2 regions of the Paenibacillus sp. S29 genome follow, and region 1 is predicted to be linked to the other one. Evidence: riboswitches for the same ligand, from Rfam matches in the RefSeq annotation. Region 1 holds a riboswitch; the other holds the start of a gene.
What was found. Region 1 has a riboswitch for cyclic di-AMP ahead of ACL9RM_RS15030 (3D domain-containing protein). Riboswitches for the same ligand answer to the same signal wherever they lie in the genome.

Region 2: linked by a shared signal. The riboswitch ahead of ACL9RM_RS11925 (hypothetical protein) and the one ahead of ACL9RM_RS15030 (3D domain-containing protein) in region 1 are both predicted to bind cyclic di-AMP.

Annotation. Positions count from the first base shown of each region.
Region 1 is NZ_JBMOUI010000008.1:37,010-45,217, forward strand. It holds gene ACL9RM_RS15015 (M20 family metallopeptidase) at 1-61, opposite strand, end outside; gene ACL9RM_RS15020 (ABC transporter substrate-binding protein/permease) at 210-1,673, shown strand; gene ACL9RM_RS15025 (amino acid ABC transporter ATP-binding protein) at 1,660-2,382, shown strand; cyclic di-AMP (ydaO/yuaA leader) riboswitch at 2,809-2,978, shown strand; gene ACL9RM_RS15030 (3D domain-containing protein) at 2,985-3,653, shown strand; gene ACL9RM_RS15035 (polysaccharide deacetylase family protein) at 3,851-4,657, opposite strand; gene ACL9RM_RS15040 (NADH:flavin oxidoreductase/NADH oxidase) at 4,964-5,986, shown strand; gene ACL9RM_RS15045 (PspA/IM30 family protein) at 6,074-6,742, shown strand; gene ACL9RM_RS15050 (DUF350 domain-containing protein) at 6,874-7,281, shown strand; gene ACL9RM_RS15055 (DUF4178 domain-containing protein) at 7,306-7,812, shown strand; gene ACL9RM_RS15060 (DUF4247 domain-containing protein) at 7,826-8,208, shown strand, end outside.
Region 2 is NZ_JBMOUI010000006.1:14,490-22,697, reverse strand. It holds gene ACL9RM_RS11955 (helix-turn-helix domain-containing protein) at 89-463, shown strand; gene ACL9RM_RS11950 (helix-turn-helix domain-containing protein) at 557-940, shown strand; gene ACL9RM_RS11945 (Rha family transcriptional regulator) at 1,065-1,286, opposite strand; gene ACL9RM_RS11940 (urease accessory protein UreF) at 1,583-2,320, opposite strand; tRNA gene ACL9RM_RS11935 (tRNA-Leu) at 2,583-2,665, shown strand; gene ACL9RM_RS11930 (glutathione peroxidase) at 2,757-3,242, opposite strand; cyclic di-AMP (ydaO/yuaA leader) riboswitch at 3,709-3,876, shown strand; gene ACL9RM_RS11925 (hypothetical protein) at 3,992-4,387, shown strand; gene ACL9RM_RS11920 (potassium-transporting ATPase subunit F) at 4,571-4,648, shown strand; gene kdpA (potassium-transporting ATPase subunit KdpA) at 4,799-6,475, shown strand; gene kdpB (potassium-transporting ATPase subunit KdpB) at 6,513-8,208, shown strand, end outside.

The sequences.
Region 1 (8,208 bases):
TGTCCTTAAACCGTGGGGCATGCTGCTCAATTGTCTTTTGAATGGTCTGCTTAAAATCCATGCTGAAAACTCCTTTATATAAACTGTAATGTAGGTACTGCGTTAGGTATGCTGAAATTGTACTATAACATTCATTGCATAATCATGCATATTCATTTATAATGACACAATCTTATTTATTATAAAGAATTTAAGGAGAGAAAAAAAGATTGAAAAAGGCATATCGTTTTACCGCCCTGGTTTTGTCGGCGGTTATCTTGCTGTTGACTGGTCTTCCCATGCTCACTGCATACGGAACGGAAGCAAAGCCACAGAAAAAACTTGTAGTGGGCATGAGTGCCGACTTTCCGCCGTATGAGTTTCATAAAGTCATTAACGGTAAGGATACCATTGTTGGGTTCGATGTGGATATCGCCAAGGAAATCGCCAAAGATTTGGATGCGGAGATGGTCCCTGAGGACATGAGTTTTGACTCCTTGCTGCCTGCTCTGCAAAGTGGCCGCGTAGACTTGGTACTGTCCGGTATGACACCGACGGATGAGCGGAGAAAGAGCATTGATTTTTCAGATGTATATTATCGCTCCAAGCAAGTCATTATGGTACGCCCAGAGGATAAAGACAAATATCCTACGATGGATACTTTGAAAGGCGAGAAGATTGGGGCACAAAAAGGGAGTATTCAGGAAGAAATTGCTCAAAAAGTACCCAATGCCACTGTAACCTCACTGGACAAAATATCTGATCTGGTACTCCAGCTGCGGACCCAGCGTATCAACGCTGTTGTGATCGAAGATACGGTTGCTAAAGGATACACGTTAGATGGTACCGTAACACTTGCCAAGGCCGTGCCTGAGGATGCCGGAGCAGAAACAGCTGTAGGTATACGCAAGGGGAACGCAGAATTGCTTGCCTCTGTAAATAAAACGTTGGCTCGCCTGAAAGCGGACGGGTCGATTGAGAAGTTTTCCACAGAAGCGAGCGCGCTCTCTGCAGATCGACAGGTTTCTTCTAATAACATCGTAGATATTTTTTGGAAATACCGCAGTTTTTACGCTACGGGTATCGGCTACACTCTGTTGCTGTCTGCACTCGGAGTACTGTTTGGATTTATCATTGGTCTGATCGTATCCTTGCTGCGGATGAGTGGTATACGCATCATTGAGTGGTTAGGTACCACTTATGTGGAGATCCTGCGTGGCACACCTATGCTGGTACAACTTATGATCATTCACTACGGAGTTGCTTTGACGCTGGGTGTCAATTTTACCCCACTCCAGTCTGGTATAATCACATTGTCTCTGAATAGTTCAGCATATCTGGCTGAAATTTTCCGGGCAGGTATCCAGGCAGTAGACCGTGGACAGATGGAGGCTGCCCGTTCGTTGGGTATGGGACGCGGTAAAGCTATGCGTCATGTCATTTTGCCGCAAGCGTTTAAATCTATTTTGCCTGCTATCGGTAATGAGTTTATTACGATCATTAAAGAATCATCCATTATTTCGACCATTGGGATGGTGGATATTATGTATCAGGCCCAGGTCATTAAGAACATCACCTACGAAGGATTAAGTCCGTTCGTAATCGCAGCCGCTATTTATTTTGTAATGACATTCAGCTTGTCTAAGCTGCTGGGTTTATGGGAAAGGAAGTTGAGAGCCAGTGATCACCGTTAAACAACTGCGTAAATCGTTCGGTAAGAATGAAATTTTAAAAGGCATTGATATAGATATCGCCAAAGGTGAAGTCGTCGTCATCATCGGCCCCAGTGGTTCGGGGAAGAGTACGTTTTTGCGTTGTATGAATCTGTTGGAACAGCCTACAGACGGAGAGATTTTGTTTGAGGGCGAGCCAATTACAGCTCGTGGCCATAATATTAATGTAACCCGGGAGAAGATGGGGATGGTGTTCCAGCATTTTAATCTGTTCCCGCATAAAACAGTGTTGCAGAACCTGACACTTGCCCCAACACAGGTTAGAAGACAGTCAGGGAAGGAAGCGGAAAAAATTTCGCTAGAACTCTTGCGTACCGTAGGGCTTGAGGATAAGAAGAATACCTATCCGAACCAGCTATCCGGCGGTCAGAAGCAACGTATTGCGATTGCGCGTGCTTTGGCCATGCAGCCGCACGTAATGCTGTTCGATGAGCCAACTTCTGCATTGGACCCTGAAATGGTTGGAGAGGTTCTGGATGTAATGAAGAAGCTCGCCGAAGGCGGCATGACAATGGTAATCGTGACGCATGAAATGGGTTTTGCCCGCGAGGTGGGCGATCGAATTATCTTTATGGATAACGGTCAAATTGTAGAGCAAGGTACACCAGAGCAGGTATTTGGCACTCCAAGCCATGATCGCACCCGTGATTTTCTTGCCAAAGTATTGTAAGGAAGTGCTGATATAATCTATAAAAAAAGCCCTCCGTTTGACGGAGGGCTCAGAGTGTCGAGAAAGTCCAGAGGACTTTTCGACACTTCTATTTTTATATGGGGAGACGCATCTTTTAAAACAAAAATCGATTTAAAACGATCTGAGGACCCTAGTTTTTAGACCACTAAGACAGTTTTAAACCCCCTGCAAAAAAACAGGGGGTTTCTCGACAGCCTGAGCCCTCCGTTTGACGGAGGGCTTTTTTTCTTTTTGTCACCATTTCCCCATACTTTCGTAACAAATATCGATTTCTTGATGACAAAATTGTAATGAGTGTAGTATGATGTTCAAGGTTCCCAACATTTTCATGCGGATAAGGTTACAAAATTGTGATATTATGCAGTAAGCCAAAACTTACCGGGACAGCATGTGGTTATGACAACCGCTGAAGCTGGGCCCAAACTATGGGAAGTGCGGAGGACGTAACAACGGCAGTCATTCCGATACGTCATAAAGACGATGTGGAATATGCCTAGGGGTGAATTGCACAAGCATAGGGCTTCTCCTGAGTCCGAATCCGACAGCTAACTTCGCAGGCATAACAGAGGAGGTACATATCTTTGAAACATCTAAAACATATTGGTAAAACGATGAAATTTGCGGTGCTTGCCGCAGCTATTGCAGGGTTGGCACAGACAGCTGGAGTAGCGGATGCTGCTTCGCTTCACACTGCCAAAGAGGGCGATACCTTCTTTTTGCTTGCTCAACGTTATGGAGTATCGGTAGACGAGCTAACGAAGGCGAACCCAAACATTGCTTCCAACAATATATATGCAGGTCTGCAAATTAAGATACCTGGCGAAAAAAGTGTGAAGGCAGCTTCGGATTCGAAGCCGCAGCTTCTTACGGAGAAAGCACCAGCGAATGAGGGGCCAACGATTGAAGCGTGGGGCAAAACATTCAACTATAGCAAAATAGTTGACGTTAAGGCTTCAGCGTATTCTGCCGCAGCCGACGAGAATGGTAAATGGGGAGCAGTGGACTACTACGGCAATCCGCTTAAACTAGGTACAATTGCGGTAGACCCGAACGTCATTCCGATGGGCACGAAAGTGCTGGTTACAGGCTATTCCCACCCAGGTTTGCCGGATCATTCTTTTGTAGCTGTCGCTCGCGATCAGGGTAGCGCCATTACAGGAAAGCGGATTGATATCTTTATTCCTGGCAACAAATCATTTGTGAACGACTTTGGATTTCAAAATGTGAAGCTGTACGTTATTGATAAATAGCATTGTACGTATATACGGTTTAATTAAACATAATATATATTATGTAAACTTAATACCTGTATCCTACCGCATATAACTAGGTCGGACTCTTATCAGGTCTTATCCATAAAAAAAAGCTGTCTTGACGAGCAGAAAACTTCTGCTGGTAAGACAGCTTTTTTACGTTGCTTTAGCTGTTGCTCAATCATAACATATGGTTATTTCCGTTCCGATGTGTGGAGTAGCCGGGGGACTGTCACAAATTTGTAGCCCTTAGCTTTTAGAGAGTGAATTAGACCCGGCAGAGCTTGGACAGTGCCTTGCAAGTTGGAACTTTGACCTCCACCTGCGTGCATTAAAATAATAGAGCCAGGCCCGGTAGCTGGGATCACATTGCGTTGAATTTGTGTTTTACTTAATCCCTTCCAATCGAGAGAGTCTACATTCCAATTAACAATCATATAGCCATGACGACGTGCCCATTGGATTTGAGGCTCCGTGATTTCACCGTAGGGTGGACGAATCAACTTGGGGCGAAAACCTGCGCTGGCTTGTAAAATACGTTCTGTTTTTGTAATCTGGTTGCGAAAGCGTTCTGGTGTGGCCTTCCTAAAATCCGGATGAGTATAGGAATGGTTTCCTATAGCATGGCCTTCACGGATAATACGGCGTATGATCCCCGGATGCTTTTCCGCACGGTGACCGACGATGAAAAAGGTGGCTTTGATGCCATTAGCGTGTAATACGTCCAAAACCTGCGGCGTATACCTAGAATCGGGCACATCATCAAAGGTTAGGGCAATTTGGCGGGTGTGTGGGCCGCACATTTTAAAAATGTCCGCATGTTTTTTACGCAGCATTGCTAATGTAGGAGTTGCTCGATCTGTGCTCTGATGTACAGAAGAAGCAACAGCTGCTTCCTTGGGATGGGGCGTTCCGGTGTTGGGAGGCGCATCCGCGTGAACGGGTAAACTTGAGAATGCTAGTAACAGTGCCAAGCATGGCAACACTCCCCTGTACGGCATATGTATCCCCCCCTTTCCGTGCAGTGGTACCTAGTGGTGCTCTCGACTATTATGTACCTGTCTTATTAAAAATATGCTGGTAACCAAGTTCGGCTCATAAACGACTGGAAAGAAGCCCACGATGAAACGATTATCAATGAAGATGATGGAGCTAAACGTACATATTCTCTTAAACATGACCGAAAACAGGAGCATTTTCGCAAGTTTTAGCCTTACAACGAATTCGGTATACTGTGACAGCTGGTGTATAATGGGGATGCAATTCATAATTATACAGACATGGAATTGAAGGAAGGATGGATAAAAGTGACCGACTTGTTTACTCCTTATCAATTAAAGGGGCTTTCTTTAAAAAATCGGATTGTCATGCCCCCGATGTGCCAATACAGCGTGGAGGCCAAGGACGGAAATCCAACGGATTGGCATCATGTCCATTATGTGAGCCGGGCAGTAGGAGGCACTGGACTTATTATTGTGGAAATGACAGCGGTCCATCCAGATGGACGTATTACGGATCGTGATTTGGGTATTTGGAGTGACGAACATATTTCTGCATATCGTAAGATTATAGAGGAAGTCCACAAGTATGGTGCCAAGATTGGTATTCAACTAGGCCACGCTGGACGCAAGGCTGAAGATGCTGAGCAACCTGTGGGTCCGTCCACGATTCCTTTTAGCGAACGCTTTAAAAATCCGCACGCCTTAAAGACAGCTGAAGTCAGGGAACTGGTTCAGGCATACAAAGAAGGCGCGCGCCGCGCGGTTGAAGCCGGTTTTGATACGGTTGAGATACATGGCGCTCACGGCTATCTGATTCATCAATTTCATTCGCCTTTAACAAATACCAGAGAAGATGAATATGGGCAGGATTTGTCACTGTTCGGTGTTGAGGTCATACATGCTGTTAAAGAGGTTCTTCCTGCTGATATGCCTGTGCTTATGCGGATATCTGCCAAAGAATACGTCGAGGATGGATATAATGTGGAATACATAACAGGCGTAGGGGAACGATATCGTGATGCAGGTGTGGATATTTTCCATATTTCTTCTGGTGGTGAGGGTCCGATTGGTTCTGGCGGAGGCCCGTCTGCGCGTGCCGGCTATCAGGTGGATTTGGCTCATACCATCCGTGAAAAGCTGAATGTACCTGTGATTGCTGTTGGCTTACTGGATGATTATGAGGACGCCCGCCGGGTTGTTCAGCAGAAAGAAGCTGATCTGGTAGCAATAGGGCGTGCCATGCTGCGTGATCCCTATTGGGCGCTACATGCATCGCGGGAGCTAAAAGTACAGGCCGACATCCCAGAGCCTTACTTGCGCGGTTTTTAGATATTTTTGAAACCCTCTTTGCAAAGCTTGCGTAAACATGTGTACAGAGCTTAAAATTTAAGCATTCAACTCTAGGAGGAACTTCACATGTCTATTTTCAAACGATTAAGAGATCTTACGATGTCCAACATTAACGCCATTATCGACAAGGCAGAAGATCCAATTAAAATGACGGATCAATACATTCGTGATATGCAAGAGGACCTGGAAGATGCAGAGAAAGCGGTAGCCGCTCAAATTGCTATTGAAAAGAGGTTCAAACAGCAATACGAAGAACAGGCTGCTTTGGTAAAGAAACGTGAAGAACAGGCACATACCGCTGCAAAAGCACAAAATGTAGATCTGGCCCGTCGTGCGCTGGAAGAAAAGAAATCTGCTGAACAAAAAATGAACGAGTTCAAAGCTGGTTACGAACAGAACAAAGCTGCAGCCGATAATCTACGTGGCAAGCTGGATGAAATGCGTAGACAGCTGACAGAAATGAAAAACAAGCGCGAAACACTGGTTGCCCGTTATAATGCAGCTAAAGCGCAAACCGAAATTAACAAAGCTATGAACGGTTTTAGCTCTGATACGGCAACTGCCGGATTGAAGCGTATGGAAGAAAAAATGCTGCAAGCAGAAGCACGTGCCGAAGCGAGCAACGAAATGTCCTCTAAGGAAAAATCGTTGGATGAGGAGTTCAAAGAGCTGGATAAGAAAAGCGCCGTGGACGATGAGCTTGCCGCTTTGTTAAAGCAATACGAAAATAAATAAGAACATTTTAGCAATGCCACCAAGTGTGATTGCTCAGGAAGCGAAGGAGAAACGTTTTCTCCTTCGCTTTTCCCTGCCTGGAAGCGTAAAACATTATATGAAGGTCAAGAAGATGTGGAGGATGGTATGAAATGCATTTTTTAGAAACGATGAAAGCAATGCTTGTATGGACTGGTGCGGGGGCTATTTTGATCTTCGTATTAATGTATGTCGACTCTTTATTTACGAAGTATAAGGATTTTGCCGAAGTGAAAGCTGGAAATATGGCCGTAACGGTACGAATGATTATGAAGCTGGTTGCACAAGGCTATATTTTGTCAGGGTCTATCGCTACAGCTAATAATTTGCTCGAAGCGCTTGTGTATTCTGTGATCGCCTTTGTCATCCTGCTTGTTTTGGAAGTTATTGTACGTCTGCTGTTGCGGTACTGGGCTCAGTTTGATCTGGATAAAGGTACACAGGAAGGTAAAATTGGTTTCGGTCTGTTTTCAGGAGCGCTGCATCTGGTTGGCGCCTTGATCATTACAGCATGCTTCTAGGATAAGAAAGGCAGGAATATAACCATGGGTGTGTGGAAACGAATTTCAAATCTATTTGCTAAGCCGGAGCCGCCAAAAACAGAGAAAAGCATGCTTCACTTAAATCCAGGTGATATCTGTGAAGTGTCGCTTGTTACCTATGAAGTGGTAGGTCGTGTACATAATCGTGCCCGGAATGCCGTTGTTTTGACGCTTCAGGATGGTAATCAAGTCAGTTATCTTCATATTGAGGAACGGGAAACACTGCAATTCGGACTATATCAGGCCATCGACGGCAGACTTGACAACCCCGAGGAAGTGCCGACCATTTTAGAGCTGGATGATACAACGTATCATTTGGAGGAGCAGTATTCTGGGCATGTTACCGTCATGGGCCGTGCTCCTTTCCGACAGGGTGGAGAGCAGCATGTTTGGCAGTACCAGTCTGATGATTATCATCTGTTGCGGGTAGAGTGGCAGGACGGTCGCTTTATGCTTTATGAAGGAGAAGAAGTGATTACCGGAGACGTCAAGGTTATTCGGGCAAGCTAGGAGAGGGTTACACATGAGCAAACGCACCTGGCAGTATGCATTAAAGATCATGGTGGCGCTGAGCTTGTTCGTATCCGTGTTAAGCGGCTGCGGCGCGCCAAGTGTAAAAGATACGTATCCGCTGGAATCGGTTAGTGGCAGCGGAAACTCGACCTCGTATGTATACCGGGCAGCTGGCAAGACAGTTCCGGAAGTAGCGGAGGAATTGAAAGAACAGCGTACACCGGAACAAATGTCACCGCAGAGCAATGAGCGGATGTTTCTGGTATATAGCGATGAGTGGTACCATTTGCAGCAAGATCCAGCTAAGAAGGAAGATACACTCATTGAAATTGACAGTAAAAAGTATGTCGAACAAAATTACAGTTCAAGTTTTCTAAAAGGATACTTAACCGC
Region 2 (8,208 bases), on a different contig from region 1:
CGGTAATTTTAGCATACGTGATCTTTGAAATGGGAACAGAGAACATGATATCGTTATTTGAGAGCCTGCTAGGGAGGAAGGAACTTCTATGCAATCTATTTACCATCGCATTGAGGAACTCATCAAGGAACGGGGAATGACGAAAAAGGCGTTCTGCCAGCAGTTAGGCATTAGTACAGGGAACTTCGGGGATTGGAAAAGAGGAAAAACGACGCCGGGCACGAATAAACTCATTGAAATCGCTTCTTTTTTTGATGCCAGTCTGGATTGGATTATGCTGGGTCGAGATGTACAGGGTGAGGTGCTAAAGGAGCCGCAAGACCCTTATTTTTTTGACGCTTCAGGGCAACTGAATTGCCAGGGGGAAACGCTTAGTGAAGCGGAAAGAAATTTTATACTTGAGTATATTGAATTTACCCGCTTTCGTAAAGAGAAAAACCAGCGCAATTCTACTATGGGGTAATGGTTGCTTAGGATTTGATGAGGATTACTAATGAGTAAGGCTGAAAAATGAAAATTATTTCAGAAAAAGTTACTGTGTCGGAGGGGAAACATTTTGGGAGATCAAACTATTTATCAGCGGATTGAAGCTTTGATTAAGGATCGCGGAATGACCAAGAAGGCATTTTGTGAAAAACTTAAAATCAGTTCAGGGAATCTCGGTGATTGGAGAAGAGGTAAAACAACGCCGGGTACCGCCCATTTGATTCAGATTTCGGACTTTTTTAATGTATCGCTTGATTGGTTGATGAAAGGGATTAAGCCAGGGGAAGGCGTACTTCAGGAACAGAAGGCTGCTTATTTTTTTGGAGTGATGGGGCCACTGAATTGCCAGGCAGAAGATCTTGAGACGGAAGAACAGAATTTTATTTTAGAATATGTTGAATTTGCGAAATACCGTAAGCAAAAAAGTGAGAAGGATAAAACAAAGCCGGAATAATTTTTTGGCTAAAGATCGTCTGGGTTGAAAACCCGTAAACGAACTGGAGGGGTTCGCTTTACGGGTTTATTTGGTTTCTGGGTGATATGGAATGACCTATATGTAACTGGAATGCTTGTTGGATTTAGAGTGGCGGTGCCTCCTTATAATCGTTATCGTCGATGTTCAGAATTGCAGCAACTTGTTTTCTGTACCTTTGTGCTTTGCGGGTGCCGTGAATCAGATTGGACAAGCGTGAAGGCGGAATATTGTGTGTCTCACAAAATGTTTTCTGATCCAGTCGAAGTTCGACAAGCCGTTGTTTGATGGCCCACCCGAAGGAGGTGACAGGCATTTTGTTGTTCAAGAGAAATCGCCCCTTACGGATTCTTGCGGAATAATTGGTGTGTTATAATAATCATCAGTAAACATGTTAGAATTAACCATCTGAAACTATGATACACTTTTATACGTGTTTTTACAATCGCAAATACGTTATTTTGTTGAATTAATTACTTAATTAAGTGCTAGGTGGTTCTGATAACCCGTCTAGAGTCTACTAATAGTGTGAATTTCGATTATGTGTGAATAAAAAACACTCTGCCACCTGAGGAAAGGGACAGAGTGTTTTTGGTGTTGCTGCCAGATTGGTGAAGCGACGCATCAGGGGGATGCTGGAAGGCGTTTGAATAGACCTGAGGAGGAAAACAGTCTAGGCTCATCCAATTGGCTATTATGGCTCATATAAAGCGGTAGAGTGATGTAGGAGTTGCACCAATGTCTGTGAAGAAAGCGACGCTGAAATGTGGTTGGCTCAGGTTCGTTAAGCTTCTTCCATGCGGAGAGCAGCTCGCTGGTCATACGCTCCATAAAAGGGTTCTTTTCCTCATAGGGAGGATTGAGTAGTTTGAAGGCATCTTCCACACAGAAGGACACCGCTGCGCCAAGATAGCCGTGCATGGTCTGTTCTACATCGTTTCCGAGGAGGAAGTTAATCCAGGTGTGAACGGTAGCGAGTGTGCCAATTGCATTGTATTGAATGAGTATAGATTCCAACTGGTCAAATTCAAGCCAAGGATAAAGAGCCTTAGCGAGCTTAAGTAGACGCTGACCGGATAGACGCAACTCCTTCACATGCTGCAAGGAGGGACGTTGGGTATGCAGCATCTTATCAATGAGAGCGATTCGCCAACCGTCATTCTGCTGGATGGCGACATACAGACTTTTGATAGCCATGCCGTCAACGGTTGTAAATTGAGGATACAAATCATCCAGCATGTAATGTTCCAGATCTTGTAGACTGTTCAAATGTCCGTTGCGGAATAGTTTCTCCAGTCCGTTAAAACGGGTGAAGCCACCAACAGGTAGGGAAGGGTCCAACAATAATGCATAGTTCAGCAAACGGTTGCCTTTATGCAGGGCGGTTCGCCTCCTCGAAGTGAATCCTTATGTTATATTATTTCACTCTTTACTTAGGGATAACGAAAAAATTCGAAATGTATGTAATATATTTTTACATTTTAGTAGCCCTTTTGTCAAATTAAATATTATTATCGCTCATATATGTTAGGTAAAATAACATATAAAATAATTATTATATTTGTGTTTACAAATAGTTGATGAGAGAGTATAATAAATCTGTTGCCTCAATACATTATGATTTGCGGTCGTGGTGGAATGGCAGACACGCTATCTTGAGGGGGTAGTGGGCGTACGCCCGTGGAGGTTCGAGTCCTCTCGACCGCATTATATGCAAGACCTAGTTGAAAAAGCATCCTGACACGGTTTACGTGAAGGGATGCTTTTTTTGTTTTAATAACTGTGATAAAGAAGAATATCAGTTTTGCTGCAAAAGCTTCTCTATATCTCCCGCCAGCTTATCTGGAGTGGTTTGCGGTGCATAGCGCTTAAATACGTTACCTTCTCGTGTAATTAAGAATTTAGTAAAATTCCATTTGATCGCTTTGGACCCTAATACCCCCGGAGCTGTTTGGGTCAGGTAGCGAAATAAGGGGTGCGCTTGATCGCCATTGACATCTGTCTTGGCGAACATCGGAAAGGTAACACCATAATTGATCTGGCAAAACTCGGAAATCTCCTCGCTGGAACCTGGCTCTTGTTTGGCGAATTGGTTGCTGGGAAATCCCAAAATTTCGAGCCCCAGTTCATGGTACTGGTCATATAGCTCTTGTAACGCTTTGTATTGGGGGGTTAACCCGCATTTGCTGGCTGTGTTCACAATAAGCAGAACATTCCCTTTATATGTGGATAACGGAATTGGTTTCCCTTGCAGGGTTTGCGCATCATATTCATAAACGGTCATAGTATCTCTCCTTATTCAATATTCAGCAATTAAATTGTAAGCAATTCAAAGTAAGGTTGCAAGTCTGGAAAAGCTGTATTAAGCCTTTAGCCGCTGTAAAATCGTATTTTGTTCAAAACAGTAAATCGCATTGCAAATGGAGCGAATTAAGGTGTTTCTTCTTATAAAAGCGGGTTCAATCGGTGTTTAGCTGGTACATATAGCGTATTTTCTTCTCTTTTTACAAAAAAAGGCCAAAAACGCTCTACCCTACGCCAATATTGACATGCTTGTCATTTTCGAAAAGGGATGAAAAACAGAGATTGAGTGAGCTGTGAGAAGCATAGTTGCGTTGTAAGCGTTATTATTAATCTTCTATGCTCTAAAGGCCGATTTATAACCCCGCAGTTGAGCTTTACAGTCTTCCATGCGCGGGTGTATGATTCAAGACGTAATTTCAAATTAACTTGAATGAAGCAACAACGAAATGTCTATAGCGCTGAATTTTGCAGTTGCAAAAGCGGGGGAACCAATCGAGACTGTACGGCTTGCCGTGTGTCTCATGGGGTGAATTTTCCGGTCAAGTGCCAGAAATAGGGCGACTCTCACGTCCGAATCCGACAGCTAACCTCGTAAGCGTACAGGGAGAGGCAACAAACCGCCGTGTGCAGCCATGGTTTATTTTATCATGGATATGTAAGAAGCCGGAGGAAAGCCTTTTTCCTTCGGCTTCTTTTTGTTGTCTTTTTATACCGGGAGAGGAGCTACTGATGGAAGGTCGGTTAATTATTGTCACTGCACCGAATGAAGCGGGCAGAAGTTTTGTGAAATTGCTTATTTTCAAAAAATTGGCGTTTGCAGTTCTGACGAATAGCGCTCAGGAGGAACGACAGCTCAAAAAAATGGGTGTGGAGCACATTGTCCGCATCAATACCATGCAAGCGGGAAAATGTAATTTTCCAAAAAAAGAAATTGGTAGTGTGTATTTGTTCGAGAACAGCTTGAATCTGACTTGCCGTTTCCTGCAAATATGTCGGCCGCTAACATCGGAATCGATCTATGTTATTACGCACGGCTGTAATCCACAAGGAATTTATCGAGGATTGGGAGCGGACCATGTGATCTACACATTGAACGGAGAGGTGGGTTTTCTGCTGAACGGATAAGCACTTATAACATAGTTGTTTTATGATTTTATGATGAAATAAGAATGGCGATCTGAGGACCGATACGGAGGGTATGAACATGATGGATATATACATGCTGCTCGTCATGGCTGTGAGTTATGGAGTGATACTGCTGTTTGTACGCTGGTGTGATGCGCAGACCTCTAAAGGAGGACGAAGAGGATGATCGTTATACTTGGGCTTACGGCTATTGTGTTTATGTATTTAATCTACGCGCTCCTGAACCCTGAAAAGTTCTAGTCAGCTATAGGGGATAGAGCGGGCGGGAACAACAGATCTGAATATTTAGCATCATAGGTAGCAGGTTTCCGCAAACGTGTGCACACGTTTGGTGCTCTGAAGCAGGTCTGTTGTTCCAAACGCAGGAGCATTTTGAAGGAGGAATAGAGGATGGAGCTGCTTCAAATTGGAATTGTGATCGTCATATTGCTGCTCTTGGTAAAGCCAGTGGGCACCTATATGTATCATGTATTCTCGAATGAACCCAATCGGACGGATCGGATTTTTGGCGGAACAGAAAAGCTGATTTATAAGATAGTAGGATTGAAGAAGCTGGAGAGCATGCGTTGGACTACGTATGTTATGAGTTTCATTGCAACGAATGTCGTGCTTGTGGCGATCAGCTACTTGCTGTTGCGTTTACAGGGAATGCTTCCTGGTAATCCGGCGGGAAACAGTAATATGGAAGCATCACTAGCTTTTAATACGGTAATCAGCTTTATGACGAATACGAATCTCCAACATTATAGTGGAGAAAGCGGGCTTACGTATCTGACACAGATGGCGTTCGTCACGATGATGATGTTCACTTCGGCTGCTTCCGGTTTTGCGGTTGCTGCGGCTTTTATGAGAGGATTGACGCGGCGCGGTGAAGGAATGGGCAATTTCTTTCAAGATTTTATTAAAGCCATCATAAGAATTTTCCTGCCGCTGGCCTTTGTGCTTACGCTGGTGCTGGTTGGATTGAAGGTACCCCAGACGCTACAGCCTACGGCGGATCTTACGACGCTGAGCGGAACACAGCAGCAGATTTCTATGGGACCCATTGCTTCTCTGGAGTCCATCAAGCATTTGGGGACAAACGGGGGTGGTTATGCGGGAGCTAACTCTGCGCACCCTTTTGAAAATCCAAGTCCTTGGACGAACGTGCTGGAAATTTTGGCAATGTGGGTAATGCCGGCTTCGTTGCCGTATACCTTTGGATTGTTTGCCCGTAATCGCAAGCAGGGCTGGATTATTTTTAGCTCCATGATGGTATTGTTTCTTATTTTTCTATCCATTACGTATGTGTCTGAGAAGACAGGTAATCCGTTAATCCAGACACTGGGTGTGGATGCTTCTCAGGGAAGCATGGAAGGGAAAGAGGTTCGTTTCGGCATTGGACAATCGGCTTTGTTCACTGCGGTCACAACAGCGGCAACGACAGGTTCAGTCAATAATATGCATGATACACTAACCCCACTGGGTGGCATGGCTGCTTTGGGAGAAATGATGCTAAACGTCATTTTTGGCGGCAAGGGTGTCGGACTGATGAATATGCTGATGTATGCGATTCTGGGTGTGTTTATATGCGGACTGATGGTCGGGAGAACTCCGGAATTTATGGGGAGGAAAATTGAAGGCAAGGAAATGAAGCTGATCGCGATTGCCATTTTGGTACATCCGTTTCTCATTCTCGCCCCAACTGCACTTGCATTTATGAGTCATTGGGGATACGATGCGGTCACTAACCCTGGCTATCACGGGTTGACTCAGGTGCTCTATGAATATGCGTCATCTGCCGCAAATAACGGTTCGGGATTTGAAGGCCTTTCGGATAACAATGTATTCTGGAACATGACGACGGGGATGGTTATGTTCTTCGGCCGATATGTATCTATGATTGCATTGTTGGCTGTGGCGGCTTCGTTGAATGCCAAAGCACCGACTCCGGTGACGACGGGGACACTGCGCACGGACAACAAGTTATTTGGAGCCATTCTGATCGGGGTCGTGCTGCTGATTGGTGCGTTGACCTTTTTACCCGTCATCGTATTGGGACCTGTTGCTGAATTTTTGACCATGTGAAGAAGAAAATGAGAATGGATGAACGGGGTGTTTGATCATGAAGGAACAACGCAAACACATGCTGGACAGAAGCATCTTGAAGCATGCGATCAAGGATAGCTTTATAAAATTAAATCCGATGATTATGATGAAAAATCCTGTCATGTTCGTCGTGGAGATCAGTACATTGGTCGTGCTACTCATGTTACTGTTTCCTGGTTATTTTGGAACTGGCAAGGAAATGGGCTTTAACCTGGCCGTGTTTGTTATTCTGTTGTTTACGTTGCTTTTTGCTAATTTTGCCGAAGCACTCGCGGAGGGGCGGGGTAAGGCACAAGCTGCCTCTTTAAAAAAGTCCAAGCAGGATACACAAGCTAACAAGCTCATCGGAAATGACATTCAGGTGGTTAGCTCAACCGAATTGCGTAAGGGGGACGTGGTTATTGTCTCCCAGGGCGAAATGATTCCAAGCGATGGTGAGGTCATTGAAGGTCTGGCTTCGGTGGATGAATCTGCAATTACGGGAGAATCGGCTCCGGTCATCAAGGAATCGGGTGGTGATTTTTGCTCGGTAACCGGCGGGACGCGGGTAGTCAGTGACCGGATTAAGGTGCGAATTACGACAGAGCCGGGCGAGACATTTATTGATAAAATGATTTCGCTCGTGGAAGGCGCACAGCGGCAAAAAACGCCGAATGAGATTGCACTGAACACTTTGTTGATTAGCTTGACGATTATTTTTCTAATTGTGGTGGTTACGCTAGCGCCGATTGCCCGTCATTTTAACATTGATTTGCCTGTTCCTGTGCTGATTTCGTTGCTAGTCTGTCTGATTCCGACCACGATTGGAGGACTGCTGTCAGCTATCGGGATTGCCGGTATGGACCGGGTCACCCAGTTTAACGTACTGGCCATGTCAGGCAAGGCGGTAGAAGCTTCTGGGGATATCAACACGATGATTCTGGATAAAACAGGCACAATCACCTTCGGGAACCGGATGGCGAGTGAATTCGTGCCTGTGGAGGGCGTGGAGAAGGCAGAGTTAGTGAAGTGGGCAGCGATTAGCTCTATGAAGGATGAGACGCCAGAGGGCCGCTCGGTTCTCGAATTGATGCGCAAACAGGAGCATACGTTGGATGCATCCTTGGCAGCAGGTGGAACCTTTATCGAATTCAAGGCGGAGACCCGGATGAGTGGTCTGGATCTGGCCGATGGACGAAAGGTACGCAAGGGCGCGGTGGATTCTGTTCGGCAATGGATCGTATCGCAAAACGGCAGTGTTCCAGCCGATCTGGAGGAAAAATCCAATCAGGTAGCCTCAGAAGGAGGTACACCGCTGGCAGTCGCGCTGGATGATCAGATATACGGCATTATTTATTTGAAGGATACAGTGAAGCCAGGCATGAAGGAACGGTTTGATCAGCTCCGGGAAATGGGTATCCGTACGATCATGTGTACCGGAGATAATCCGCTGACAGCAGCTACAATTGCACGAGAAGCGGGTGTGGACGACTTTGTAGCTGAGAGCAAGCCGGAGGACAAAATCGCGGTTATCCGACGTGAGCAGGAACAGGGGAAGCTGGTTGCCATGACCGGAGACGGCACGAATGATGCACCTGCGCTGGCGCAAGCGGATGTCGGTCTGGCCATGAATAGCGGCACAGTCGCAGCCAAAGAAGCAGCTAATATGGTGGACTTGGATTCCGATCCGTCCAAAATTATTGAGGTGGTCGCGATCGGCAAGCAGCTGCTTA